Regions from separate parts of the Desulfovibrio oxyclinae DSM 11498 genome, predicted to be linked through region 1. Evidence: riboswitches for the same ligand, from Rfam matches in the RefSeq annotation. Region 1 holds a riboswitch; the other holds the start of a gene.
What was found. A riboswitch is a leader RNA that binds a small molecule or an ion and turns the genes downstream of it on or off. The one in region 1 is predicted to bind thiamine pyrophosphate.
Positions count from the first base shown of each region.

Region 2: another riboswitch for thiamine pyrophosphate. It lies ahead of cytX (putative hydroxymethylpyrimidine transporter CytX); the one in region 1 lies ahead of thiC (phosphomethylpyrimidine synthase ThiC).

Region 1 is NZ_AQXE01000008.1:29,438-36,651, forward strand. Features, by position in the region: gene B149_RS18310 (NifB/NifX family molybdenum-iron cluster-binding protein) at 1-224, opposite strand, end outside; gene B149_RS0109740 (sigma-54 interaction domain-containing protein) at 355-1,683, opposite strand; gene thiC (phosphomethylpyrimidine synthase ThiC) at 1,833-3,116, opposite strand; TPP riboswitch at 3,203-3,307, opposite strand; gene B149_RS18320 ((Fe-S)-binding protein) at 4,313-5,611, shown strand; gene B149_RS0109765 (CoB--CoM heterodisulfide reductase iron-sulfur subunit A family protein) at 5,649-7,214, shown strand, end outside.
Region 2 is NZ_AQXE01000003.1:111,546-118,759, forward strand. Features, by position in the region: gene prfA (peptide chain release factor 1) at 1-71, opposite strand, end outside; gene B149_RS0104635 (DUF1385 domain-containing protein) at 75-1,016, opposite strand; gene rpmE (50S ribosomal protein L31) at 1,186-1,413, opposite strand; gene cytX (putative hydroxymethylpyrimidine transporter CytX) at 1,493-2,698, opposite strand; TPP riboswitch at 2,770-2,864, opposite strand; gene B149_RS0104650 (DUF169 domain-containing protein) at 3,307-4,083, shown strand; gene B149_RS0104655 (M16 family metallopeptidase) at 5,061-7,214, opposite strand, start outside.

The DNA of each region.
Region 1 (7,214 bases):
GTGCGACCGCACATGGCTCCGCAGAGCAGATGCGTCACCCCGCAGGCCAAAATGGCGGATGTCCTGTCCGTTGGGTCCTTTGAGGGAAGGGATAAATGGCCTGCGGGGCTATATGTACCGTTCTCCGCCGTGAAGAGGCGCAACTCGGGCGCGTTTTCAAAGACCGACGCGAGCCGGTCGCCGTAACAGGCAAGGCAGAGAAGCTTGGTTTCCTTTTCACTCACGCTGCTGCATGAGCATAGGCTGTGCCATGTTTTAAATGTTCGTTATTTTAAGTATTTGTGTGGTTTCGCAAAAAGGGATGAGGCGAAAATGATGCCTCGACGGGCAGGGATGGGCGAACTCTGCGCCCGGTCAGTCCGCGTTGTCGCAACGGGCGAGCATGCGGCGCAGGGTATCCTTTGAAATGTCCAGCTCGCGACATGTGACCATGCGCTTGCCCCCGTTCCGTTCCAGCGCGGCCTTGACCGCCATGCACTTGATCTCCTCAAGCGTTCCCATGGGCATGGTGCCGGAGGGCGTCTTTTCTTCGGGACGAAGGTGTTCCGGAAGGTGCTCGACCTGAATGAAGCCGGATGAACAGAGGATGAAAGCGAACTCCATGATATTTTCCAGCTCGCGCACGTTCCCGGGAAACTCGTGGCGCATGAGGATGCTCATGACGTCTTCCGAAAGCCCCTCGACGTTTTTGCCCTGCACCGCGTTGAAGTGCTTCACGAAGTGGTCGGCGAGCAGGGGGATGTCCGCGCGGCGCTCCCGAAGTGGCGGCAGGCGCAGCGTGACCACGTTCAGCCGGTAGAACAGGTCCTGCCGAAATCCTCCCTCCTTGACCAGCAGGTCGAGGTCGCGGTTGGTGGCGGCGATGACGCGGGCGTCGGAGCTTACCGGTGTGACGCCGCCCAGCGGTTCGAAGGTCTTCTCCTGCAGCACGCGCAGCAGTTTGACCTGAAGCTTGCCGGGCATGTCGCCCACTTCGTCCAGAAAGATGGTGCCGCCGCGTGCGGTCTCGAAACGGCCGGGCTTGTCGCGTCGGGCATCCGTGAAGGCGCCCGCCTTGTAGCCGAACAGTTCGGATTCAAGCAGCGTCTCGGGCAGTGCGCCGCAGTTCACTGGGACGAAAGGGCCTTCCTTGCGGCCGCTGAGCTGGTGGATGGCCTGTGCGAAAAGCTCCTTGCCGGTGCCGGATTCGCCAAGCAGCAGCACGGTGGATTCGCTTCTGGCGATCTGCGGCAGGATGCCGAAGATGCGGTCCAGCGCTTCGCTCTTGCCCACGATGCTTTCAAAGGAATAGGACTCGCGCATTTCACGCCGGATGGCGTGGATCTCCGTCAGATCCCGGAAGGTCTCAACCCCGCCGATGACCTCACCTTCGGCGTTGCGGAGCGGGGCAGCCGAAATGGAAACCGGCCGTTTCTCCCCGTCGGGGCGGATGATGAAGATGGACTTGTTGGTGATCCTTCCGCCATGAGCAAGGCACGATTCAAGAGCGCAGTCCCCGTCGCAGAGGCTTGAGTGGAGAACATCCCAGCACTTGTTGCCCATTGCCTCTGCGGCGGGAACGCCCGTTATGCGTTCGGCGGCCTCGTTGAAGTAGGTGATGTTCCAGTCGGCATCCACCGTGAAGAGGCCGTCGGCGATGGACGAAAATACGTCCTCAAGCGGGAGGTCTTTGGGAAACGGCATGGGCGAGATATAAGCCCTAAAATGTCCTATGTGAAGTGCGGAAATATGCTTTTTTTACGTTTTGCTGGAATAATTCAGGGAGCCGTCCGTGGACGACTCCCTGCCGAAGTGCCGATGAAAGACCGTTTCAGGAGAAACGGGGGTGAAGGCTATGAGCCGAGGTGTTCCTTGAGCTGTTTCACCGCGCAGAACTTGCCGCACATGGTGCACACGTCCTCGTCCTCGGGGCTGCGGCTGTCGCGGATCCTGCGGGCAGTGACCGGATCAAGGCAAAGGCGGTACATGCCTTCCCAGTCCATGTCCGCACGGGCCTTGGCCATTTCACGATCGCGCTGCACCGCCTGCTCATTGCCGCGCGCTATATCCGCCGCGTGGGCAGCGATGCGCGTGACGGCCACGCCTTCGTACACATCGTCCGGACCGGGCAGGGCGAGGTGCTCGCTCGGCGTAACGTAGCAAAGGAAGTCAGCGCCGGACCACGCGGCAATCGCCCCGCCGATGGCGCAGGCCACATGGTCTCGCCCTGCAGCCACGTCCGTGACCAGCGGTCCCAGTACATAGAAGGGAGCATTGTGGCAAAGCCGTTTCTGAAGCTCCATGTTGGCGCGGATCTGGTTCATGGGTACATGCCCGGGCCCCTCAATGATGATCTGCACGCCCGCATCCCACGCCTGTTGTGTCTGCTCGCCAAGGGTGATCAGTTCATGAATCTGCGTCCGGTCCGTCGCATCCGCAAGGCAGCCAGGCCGACACGCGTCGCCCAGACTCAGGGTGACGTCGTACTCACGAGCGATTTCCAGAACCCTGTCGAAATGCGTATACAACGGATTCTCCGCCCCGTTCGCCACCATCCAGCAAGCAAGGAACGACCCGCCGCGGCTGACGATGTCCAGAATACGCCCTTCCTTCTTCATGCGCTCCAAAGCACCCAGCGTGAACCCGGTGTGCAACGTCATGAAATCCACACCTTCGCGAGCCTGATCCTCAACCACTCGAAGCAGGTCGTCGATGGTCATGTCAACGATGCCGCCGCCACGAGCCGTCACGTCCGCAGCAGCCTGATAGATGGGAACCGTCCCCACCGGAACAGGACAGTGTTCCAGCGTCTGCCTCCGCAGGTTGCCCAGCTCACCGGCGATGGAAAGGTCCATCACCGCGTCAGCACCTGCATCCAGCGCCGCACGAAGCTTCAACAGCTCCTGGTCCGGATCCTCATGGTCCGGGCTCGCGCCGATGTTTGCGTTCACCTTGACGCTCAACCCCTCGCCCACGCCACGTAACTCACTCTTCTCATGCAACGGATTATGCGAAATACTCACCCGCCCCGCAGCCATAGAACGCCGAAGCGCCTCCACATCCAATCCCTCCCGCTCGGCAACAAACGCCAAAGCGTCCGAGACCTTACCGGAACGGGCAATCTCCAGTTGTGTCATGAAATACTCCCAATTCTTCAGGTTCAAAGAAATGGGCGGAAAAAAGGCAAAAAAAATTCCACCCGCAGGTGGAACACAGAAGGAATGCGCTTCGCAATGCCGTTTCCTCCGCCGGTACAAGCCGGGTCAGGTTCCAAGGGTTGTCGATCATGCGACTCTCAGCCCACAACAGGGCACCCCTACGGTCAAAAAAGAACCTAGCAAGAGTTGATTCGCCAATCAATGCTTTTTACAAATTGGAAGAGGAATGCGTCCGCCTTTGCCTCCGGCGGGCAGGGGCGCTGCCCCTGCACCCCGCCAAAGGGGCGGGCCCCCTTTGGAATCCCTGGGTTGTCAGCGGGGTTGCAGCTGCCGGGTTCATGCGACCGCATAACTCGCATCCCAGCTGCAACCCCGTTGACGGAAATTTTGGGGTCTGTGCGTCTTGGCTGACGAACTCGATTAACCAAACGACATCTCAAGGGACTCTCGCGGCGCACACGCTCACCAATACTCTCAAGAAAGCAGCTACTCCCGCCAACCAAGTACCGCAGCAATGCCGATCGAGGCATAGAGGCTCTTTTGACCGGTCACGCAGGTCAGGGTGGTGTTTGTTAGCCACAAACGTTTCACCCGGAGCAGTGACCGCGTCATAGAGCCTCTCGCCGAGAACGGCGGCTCACCCCCAACAGCGCAGTTTTTGCCTTCTTTTTTCTGCGCAAGCAAAAAAGAAGGTCGGCCAACAGGCCGAAACCTGCAACTGGTGCGCCTCAAGGCCCTTCTCTCTGGCCGAAAAAACCGACATCACCATTCTGGCCGTCTGCTGCTCCGAAAAACCTCTGGAAGGTAGTATTTTTCAAGAAAAAAGCACCAATCAGGCTGGTTTTATAGCTGATGGGTCACTAGCGCTTCGCCGTCATTCGAGAATGCCGCGAACTGTTCAAGGCGGCATGTTTTACCTGCCATTGCCTGGGGTTATGGATGAGCATTGATGTTTCAAGGGGTTGTCACGATAGCATTTTTCTATCTTTGGCCTATTTACGGATTTGCCGTTTTTGAGTATGAGGACGTATCCATTCGTTTGTTCAGTTCAGTGGAGTGGACTGAACGACGAGTCGGTTTTCCGGATGAATCATCCCTTTTCCCGAAGGGGTGTTTTCGGACGGATTCCGTTCTTTTATATGCAGTGGGAAACCCTTAACAATGAGGTGAGGAGTATGGGCGAACCCGCAATAGTTCTTGAAGGTGGAGTCAAATCCACGTTCAAGGACAAGGTCATGGAGCTTCTGCCGGAAGGTGGAAACCTCAACATGTGCCTTACGTGCGGTCTGTGTTCTTCCGGCTGTCCGGCAACCGGACTGGAAGAAATGGACCCCAGGAAATTCCTGCGTATGGCCATGTTGGGTATGGATGAGGAGATTCTTAATTCGAAATGGATCTGGATGTGCACCATGTGTACGCGTTGCGTGTACGCATGTCCCATGCAGATCAACATCCCGCAGCTGGTCTACAACGCCCGCGCGGCGCAGGATCGCGAAAACAAGCCCAAAGGCATTGTCGGTTCCTGCGACCAGGGTCTCAGGACCGAAGGCGCCAGCGCCATGGGCGCCAGCTCGGAAGACTTCAAGTTCGTCGTGGAGGACGTGCTTGAAGAGGTCTGCGAGGATCAGGAATCCTGCAAGGACCTGAAGGTGAGCATCAACCGCAAGGGTGCTCATTTCTATCTGAACCAGAACTCTCGCGAGCCGGTCACCGAGCCGGATGAGATGGTTCCTCTTTGGAAGATTCTCAATGTCGTCGGCGCCGACTGGACCTACGGGACAGTTGGCTGGGCGGCTGAGAACTACTGCCTGTTTGCAGCGGAGGACGAGAACTGGGAAGCCATTGTCAAGAAGAAGATGGACGCGGTGAGCGAACTCGGGGTCAAGAGCTGGCTCAACACCGAGTGAGGCCACGAATTCTACGCAGTCCGGGCCGGACTGCAGAAATTCGGCATGGAAGTGCCTTTCGAGCTCGAATCCATCATCAGCTACTATGCACAGTGGATCCGTGAAGGAAAACTCCCGGTCAACTCCGACTGGAACAAGGAACTCGGCGTCAAATTCACCGTTCAGGACCCCTGCCAGCTGGTCAGGAAGTCTCTGGGTGATCCCGTGGCCGAGGACCTTCGCTTCGTCGTGAAGCAGGTTGTCGGTGAAGAAAACCTCATCGACATGCACCCGAACAAGTCCAACAACTATTGTTGCGGCGGCGGGGGCGGATTCCTGCAGAGCGGTTTCCCCGAAGCGCGCAGGTACTACGGCAAGCGCAAGTTTGATCAGATCATCGCCACCGGCGCTGACTACTGCATCACCCCTTGCCACAACTGCCATTCCCAGGTTCACGATCTCGCGCACCACTTTGGTGGCACGTATCAGACCGTCCATCTTTGGACGCTGATCTGTCTCTCGCTCGGCATTCTGGGCGAGAACGAGCGCGAGTACCTCGGCGACGACCTCAAGGAAGTCGGCCTGTAGGCGGAACTGAACGGAACGAGATTCCAAGGAGGACTCAATGTCTGCGAATAAACTTGGATCGGTCATGGTCGTCGGCGGCGGTATCGCCGGTATTCAGACGGCGCTTGATTTGGCCGACTCCGGTTATTACGTGCATTTGATCGAGAAGAGTGCCGGTATCGGCGGCGTCATGGCGCAGCTGGACAAGACCTTCCCGACCAACGACTGCGCGATGTGAATCATCTCGCCCAAGTTGGTTGAGTGCGGTCGGCACTTAAATATCGAGTTGCATACACTGGCAGAGGTTCAGAACGTTTCCGGCGATGAAGGCAACTTCACCGTGACGGTGAAGAAGTCCCCCCGATACGTGGATATGGAAAAATGTATCGCGTGCGGGGAATGTGCCGCGAAATGTCCCAAGAAAGTTGACGACGAATATCAGGCCGGTCTTTCCAAAAGGAAAGCCGCCTACATCCCTTACGGGCAGTCCGTGCCGCTGAAGTACGCTTTGGACGGCGCAACCTGCATCATGATCCAGAAAGGCAAGTGCGGCGCCTGTGAAAAGGTCTGCCCCACCGAGGCCATCAAGTTCGACGACAAGGAAGAAATCGTCGATCTGAACGTCGGTTCGGTCATTCTCACGCCCGGTTTCAAGGCGTTCGATCCGTCCGATCTGGATTACACCTACTACAAGGAACTCCCTGACGTAGTGACCTCGCTCGAATACGAGCGCCTGCTGTCTTCCTCCGGTCCCTGCCACGGCCACCTGACCCGCCCCTCGGACGGCAAGGAGCCCGCAAAGATCGCATGGCTGCAGTGCGTCGGTTCGCGCGACATCAATCGCTGCGGCAACGGATTCTGCTCCAGCGTGTGCTGCATGTACGCCATCAAGCAGTCTGTCATCACCGCCGAGCACACCACCGGCGACATCGACCAGACCATCCTGTACATGGACATCCGCAGCCACGGTAAGGAATTCGACAAGTACTACGAAAACGCCAAGACCAACGGGATCAACTTCGTGCAGGCACGCCCGCACACGATCCTGCCCGGTCCCGACGGTGTGGGTGCCATCATCCAGTATGCCGACAAGTCCGGCAACATGGTCGAGGACGTGTACGACCTCGTCGTGCTGTCCATCGGTCTGGAAGCGCCCAAGGACGCCAAACAGCTGTCCGAAACCGCCGGGTTCGAACTGAATAAGTACGGCTTCGTGGAAACGAACTCCTTCGAGCCGGTGTCCACCTCCAGGCCGGGAATCTACTCCTCGGGCGCGTTCAACGCTCCCATGGACATCCCGCAGGCGGTCACCGACGCTTCCTCCGCAGCGGCCACCGCTGCCAAGCGGCTGGCGGAAGTTCGCGGCACCATGACCGAGGAAAAGGTCTGGCCCGAAGAGCGCGACATCTCCGGTGAGGAGCCGCGCATCGGCGTGTTCGTCTGTTCCTGCGGTACCAACATCGCGGGCACCGTGGACGTCAAGGCCGTCTCGGAATATGCCGCGGCCCTGCCCGGCGTGCAGATGGTGGAGAACAACATGTTCACCTGTTCCACCGACACGCAGGAGCTGATCAGCCAGAAGATCAAGGAAAACAACCTGAACCGCATCGTGGTCGCTGCGTGT
Region 2 (7,214 bases), on a different contig from region 1:
ATCTCGGGCTGGGAAAGTTCCTTTTCAAGATCGATGAAAGTCTCTTCAATTTCGTCGAGTTTTCTGAACATCGATTATTCCTCCATATTGACCGCGCACTTGAGGGCCGCAATGGCAACCTCAATCTGCTGGTCGTCCGGTTCGCGTGTGGTGAGCACCTGAAGGGCCAGCCCGGGCCAGCAAAGCATCTTGCAGGCGATACTGCTTTCGCGCTTGGAAGCGAATTTGATCAACTCGTAGGCCATGGCACTGATGGGAATCATCAGCAGCAGTTTGACCCCGACGATGTAAAGATGCTTGAAGATAAATGTTTCCGGCGCATAGATCATCATGAGCAGCGGCACCAGCACCGAATAAAGCACGATGCTGACCGAGAGCACAAAGAGCATGAAGGCCGTGCCGCAACGAGGATGCAGCCTGCTGTTGATGCGCGCGCTGTCCGGAAGGAGCGAGGCGCCGGCCTCATAGGACCATATCACCTTGTGCTCGGCGCCGTGGTACTGGAAAACGCGCTTGATATCCGGGATGAACGAGATTGCCCATATGTAGCCCATGAAAATAAGCATCTTGAAAAGGCCGTCCCATGCGTGGAAGCTCAGGGAATCGACGTCACCGCCGTATCCCAGCCATTCCATGCCCACGGAAAAGAAATGCGGCAGCACCACGAACAGGCCGAGTGCGGCGGCGATGGCCACAATCATGCTCATGGCCAGATGCCAGCCGGTCAGCTCGCCCTCTTCTTCGTCCACAGCCTGCGTGGCGGACCAGTTCAGGGCCTTGATGCCGTTGACCAGCGTTTCCAGAAGAACGGGAAAACCGCGTACGAAAGGTTTTTTCAGAAGGGGATGATTGGTCAGCGAGAACCAGGGGCGCTCGTGAACTTCTATTTCACCGTTCGGGAGACGAACGGCTATGGCGAGCCGATTCTTGGAGCGCATCATCACGCCCTCGATAACGGCCTGTCCGCCCACGGTGTTGGCGGCCGCCAACAAGATATTTTTGAGACTCAACGGCATATCCTCGGCTTGAGTTGGAGGGAAAAGGGTCCTCCGCCAGCCGGACTGAACCGTCTTTGGGGACCTTGCCGAAGGGTAAGGATTCCCCGGGGAAAGTCAAAGCCCGGCGAAAACAATATGCCTCTGCCGCAATCGACAGAGGCATATTGAAAAAAACGAGCCGGGACAGCTACTGTTCGGTCTTTCCGGTTCCCTTGAAGTTTGCGTACTTCTTGCGGAAACGGTCGATGCGGCCGGCGGTGTCGATCAGGCGCTGCTTACCGGTGTAGAACGGGTGGCAGTTGGCACAGATTTCGACGTCGATATGCTCGCCCTTGGTGGAAGAAGCCTTGCTTTCGTAGCCGCAGTGGCAACGGATGGTGGCCTCAAACGTCTTGGGATGGATATCTTTTTTCATTGAAAAACTCCTACTCGCTAGTTGCGTGGAACAGGGACTAGTACTTAAAGTACGAACGAATGGCAAGGGAAAACGTATGTTATCCCCGTGTTGCCGCAACACGCCGGCGCTTTTCGGTCAGTACCCGCATCGCGTTGTGAACGATGAGCGTGAAGCCGATAGTAGTCAGCGTATGCCCCACGACCATGTCGTGCCGCTTCACCCAATAATAGAAGGCGATGCCGAGTGCAAGCGAAAGTATGGCCCTGACGTCGGCAATATTCGACCTCGCGTCATGTTTGAGCAGGTAGTAGTCGCTCAGCAGGATCGCCATGAGCGGCGCGAAGACCGATCCGAGCAGATAAAGAAACCATTCATACTGGGTAATGGGAAAGAACATGGCCAGCCCCGTTCCCAATGCGGCGAACACTACAGACGTCCAGCGACGATTCAGCCGGGGCAGAACGTTGAGAGTGGATACCGCGGCAGAAAAGACATCCATGAAGGTTGTCGTCACCGTGGAAAGACCGATGACCATGAGCGCCACCATGCCGAGCTTGGCGGCCAGCATCATCTGGGTGGGGTCGGCCGTTCCGGAAAAAATCGCCCCGCCGAGGCCGATGCTGTACATCCACGTGGAGCCGGTGAAATAACCGAGGAACGGTGCAAGCCAGGCGGCACGGGAGTTCTTTGCCATGCTGGTGTAATCCGCAATGAGCGGGAACCAGGAGAGCGGCATGATGATGGCCAGCTCGAATCCCATGCCGAAGGTACCGGTGGGTTCCACGGGCTGAGCAGGCGCAGGCTGAGTGAAGATGACCCAGCTCATGACCACCGTCAGACCAAGCAGCAATGCCACGGCGACCATGTTCAACCATTTGAAGCCCTGAATGCCGATGAACACCCAGAATCCGATGAATAGCCCGATCAGCGCAGACATGAGCATCTGGTTGTCGATGCCCCAGAGTGAGCGGCAGAGCTCGTTCACCGCATCCCCGCCGAGCAGAATCATCACTGCGGTCCAGCCGAGCAACTGAAGGATATTGATCCCTGAAAGCAGATACGACCCCTGCTTGCCGAAGGAAATCCGCATGGACATGATGGACGGAAGCTTTTCCCGGTAGCCGATGATGCCGCCAAGAACGAGGATGACCGTGCCAACCAGATGTCCGAGCACGTTTGCGGTCATTCCGCCCGCAAATCCCAGATTGGCCAGATAGCCGCCGGTAAAGATTTCGGCCACGGAAACCGCTGCGCCGAACCACAGAAAAAACAGATTAGCAAAGGTCAGTTTGCCAGTGTTCACGTCGAACTCCTTGTTTTGCTCGGAGCCGATACCGTGAGGAGAAGGACAAGGGAGGACCGCGCCGAACGACGCATGAAGACCTTCCGATTTCCCTACGACAGCCTCAACTGCATCAGGTTCCAAGGGTATGATCTCAGTCCCGTGCGGGACACCCCTATCGGACGAACAGACCACTATCAGGCACCGCCACGCTATGCAAGCCCACCCTTTACCGATCACATAAGACCTCCCTGTTTGTACGAGACCTCACGAGCCAATCGCTGTGTATACTGTGACCTCCCCCTCAGGCCGACAAATATCCGCGCCGCTCTCGCACCATCCCAATCCTCCTGAACTCCCTGTATCACTAGGAAATATCTCCCACGCCTCACACCAGACAGCACCCGATTGTGAAGCCTGTCACAATAAAGGCATCCAATCTCGCGCTTTAGCCTGTTAATATCTTCAACTGATTGTTCTCGGCTGGAACATGGACGATTTTTCTTGTACCAATTTTGTCCCGTTGATAGGCACCATTTTCCGCGCGGAACCCGCAAAGATGCAGTTTTCGCACGGTTGGGACGTATTTTCTTGTGCGAAAAGGAACAACACATACAAAGGATCGCGAAATGTCTTATAAAGAAATGCAAGAAATGCTGATGAAGGAAATGCGACTGTACCACTATCCGGTCGCCGTCAAATTCTTCTACGATCAGGCCGAACTTGATCATTTCAAGGACAACGCCGAAGAAATCCATACTCCGGTCAAGCCCATGACCTTCTGTCAATGGCAGCTCGCCGCCCGCATGAAGGGTCAGACCGTACTCGCCGAACAGGACACCCTCGGCTGCAACAACGCCCGATACAGCTTCGGCTGGAAAGATCTCGACGAAGGCGAAATCAAAGGCCACGCCAAATACACCCGCGACCTCGAACAGGCCGAACGCTTCGTCAAGACCAAGCATCAGCTCGAAAAAGGACTGCTCGCCATCGTCGTAGCCCCCCTCGGCAGCATCGACGGCCTCTTCGAACCCGACACCGTCCACTTCTACTGCGACAACATGCAGGCCTACCACCTCGCCGTGGACTACATGGCAGCCACAGACACGCACCCCCTGCGCCCGAACATAACCATGAACTCCTCCGCCTGCGGCGGTAACGTCTTCACCCTGCTCGAACAGGAGTTCAACATGCTCCCCGCTTGTTCCGGCAGCTACAACGCAGGCAAAACCGAGCGCGGCGAAATCAACGTCATCATCCCCGGCAAGAAATTCAAATCCGTAGTGGATCGGCTCCAGCACCGCATCGACGAAGCCAGCAGCGCCATCACCAAACCCGGCGACGGCTTCCCCGGAGCCGATATCTGCAAGAACTGCCCGCTCATCATCTTCAAGAAAGAAAAATAGCACCCACCCCATCATAGCCATACAGATCTGCCGGGGCGAACTCACCCTCGCCCCGGCGGATCGCATGCCTTTTTTGATGATAAAAGCTGAGGGGAAGGGGGGAGAACCTTCTTGCAAGAAGGTTCTCCCCCCTTCCCCTCAGACTCCCCTTCCCCCCTCTCCCAGAAACCTTTGGCGAGGCTGCGCCCGATTGACGCGACAGAAAACCGTTCGCTTGGGTGCCCGCTTCACATGCAGTTTGTATGAAAGGATTACCGAGGGTTTCGTTTTTAGACCCTGATTCCGTCAGCGAGGATGTAGCTTGGACGCGGGCCATGCGGTCGCATGGTCCCAGCTAGCTGCAACATCGCTGACAAAACAGGGATTCCAAAGGGGCCCGCCCTTTTGATCCCCCGGAAAGGGTCCGCCTGAAGGGCCCGCCGGAGGCTTTGCTGCTTGGCACCAGTTGCAGGTTTCGGCCTATTGGCCGAGCTTCTTCTTTGCTTGCGCAGAAAAAGGAAGGCAAAAACTGCGCTGTTAGAATACGCCGCCGCTCTCGGCGAGAGGCTCTATGACACGGTCACTGCTCCGGGCATAACATCTGTGACCACAGGCATCACCGGACCAGCGTGACCGGTCAGAAGAGCCTCAATGCCTCAATCGGCATTACTGCGATTCTTGTTGGCGGAAGTGTGAAGTTCCGAATGGAAATGTGTGAACTGAGAGCGTCCTGTTTTAGCTGAACTCTGCTAACGGAGTTCATTAGCCAAGCCCCACAGCCCCCAAATCCCCGTCAGCGTGGTTGCAGCTAGGACGCGAATTTTGCGGTCGCATGGCCCCAGCTAGCTGCAACCCCGCTGACAAAACAGGGATTCCAAAGGGGGCCCGCCCCTTTGGTGGGGTGCAGGGGCAACGCCCCTGCCCGCCGGAGGCCCCGCACAAAAAAAGCGCATCGCCTTGAGGCGATGCGCTTTGCCTTATCGTACAGGGTTTCCGTCTTACGGCATGACCTTCATCAGATAGGCCTCTTCGGGATCAAGATACTTGCGGGCGATTTCGCGAATATCTTCAGGCGTGACCTTGGTAGCCAGTTCGATGAGCTTGGCCTCGTAGTCACGGGGAAGCCCTCGAACCATGAGTCCGGCGGCTTCGCGTGAGCGTGAGAGCAGGGTCTGCTTGTCCTGATAGTAGTCGCCTTCAATGATATTGCGGGCTCGCACTATCTCGTTTTCGGGCAGCAGGTTCTTCTTGAGGTCTTCTGCCACCTTCTTGAAGCCGTCCATGGACTGCTCCACTTTTTCAGGGCTGGTGCCGATGTAGAAGCCGAGGATGCCTGCTTCGTCGGCCTGCCAGAGCAGCGCGGTGACGGTGTAGGCAAGGCCTTGCTTGTCGCGCAGGTCGCGGAAGAGCAGACCGCTCTGACCGGAGAGTACGGACTTGAGTACAGTGAGTTCGGCAGTGGCTTCGGCGTCGAGCTTACCGGGCACGGGGAAGGTCAGCAACAGATGGGCCTGATTCCTGTCGGGCAGATTCAGGGTCTTTTCGTGCTCTTCACGCCAGACGGGAGCGCCGTATTCTGTAGGATCCGGTTCCGGGGCCAGCGTTTCGGCAAGGCCCTTGGCGAAGGCTTCGATGGATTCGCGATCAAAGTCGCCGCTGACAGACATGACAAACGGGCGCTTGGACTGCTGATGCCAATAGTTCCAGGCCTGCTTGCGGGTCAGTTCGGTGAGGATGTCCACGGTTCCGTCATGCAGATATCCATAAGGGCCGCCCTTGAAGAGGAGCGGAAACAGGTGGCGGAACATGAGACCCATGGGTCGGTCTTCGCGCCGCTTGATCTCGGATATCTGGTCCATTCGGGAGCGGTCCACTTCTTCGGGGCGGAAGGCGGGCTCGGTGAGCGTCTGTCCGATGACCGGGAGCAGCTCTTCGGTGAAACGGGTGGGAAACTTGGCGTCGAAGGCGAAGATGGTCCGTCCGGAGGTTGCGCCCATGCTGGCGGCGCGGTCAGACATGAAATCTTCCAGTTCGGTATTGGTGAGTCTGGAAGTGCCGCGTGTCAACGCCTTGGCCGCGAGCGCGGGAAGGCCCTGCTCGTTTTCTTCTATAAGGGAGTCGCCGCCGCGCCAGTAAAGGCTCATTGCGGTGTAGGGAAGCGTTTCGTCGGGGATGAGCACCAGCTTGGAGTCGCCGGGCAACTCGATCACGGTTTCCTCGGTCACGCTCTGCTTTGCGGACTCGGCCGCGGCGGTCGCCTTGCCGTCCCAGGTCTTGGTCACTTGTGTTTCCAGTGCTTCCGCGGTCAGATCGCTCCCTTCGGGGGTCAGCACGCAGGCGGAAAGCCTGTCGGGACGCACATACTTGTCGAACAGCTGACCCATTTCGGAACGATCGACGTGTTCGAGATCGAAAAGGTAATTCTTTTCTGCCTGCTCGCCACCTTCAAAGAACTGGAAATAGCCAATCTTGCTGGCGAGTCCGCCAAGGGTTTCCTTGGCGAGGAACATGGAGTCACTGATATTCAGGCGTGCGCGCTCGATTTCGCGCTCAGTGAACACGGAAGGGTCAAAGCTTTCGAATTCATTCAGCAGCGCGGGCCAGAACTCGTCAACCTTGTCTTGGTCGAGGGTTGCCATGACGTAGAGCATCCCGCCGCGTTCGAGGGAAAGCGGAGACATGGAGATGCTGTCCACGAGGTTCATTTCATATTTGAACTTGCGATAGAGACGTGCGGTGTCGTCACCGGCCAGCAGATGACTGAGCATATCCAGCCCGGCCATTTCCGCGGAGCGCAGGTTCGGGATGGGGAACGCCGCGCCGAGGTAAACCTTGTTCCACTTGCCCGGGATGGCGGTCACTGTGGGGCCGTTGCCCACTTCGGAAATGCCGAACGGCTCGGGCGGCACCACCTCGCGGGTGTTCCTGAGGGACCCGAACAGCCGGTCGGCCTCTGCCACGATCTCGTCGGGATTCACGTTGCCGACTACGCACAGCAGCATGGACTGCGGCTGGTACAGCCGGTCGATGTATTGGTGAATCTCCTTGGCGGTGATGGAGGAAACCGTGTCGCGGTAGCCGATGATGGGCCACTGGTAACTGGTTCCGTTCCATATCTGTGCTTGCAGGGTCTTGAAAATGCGACTGCCGGG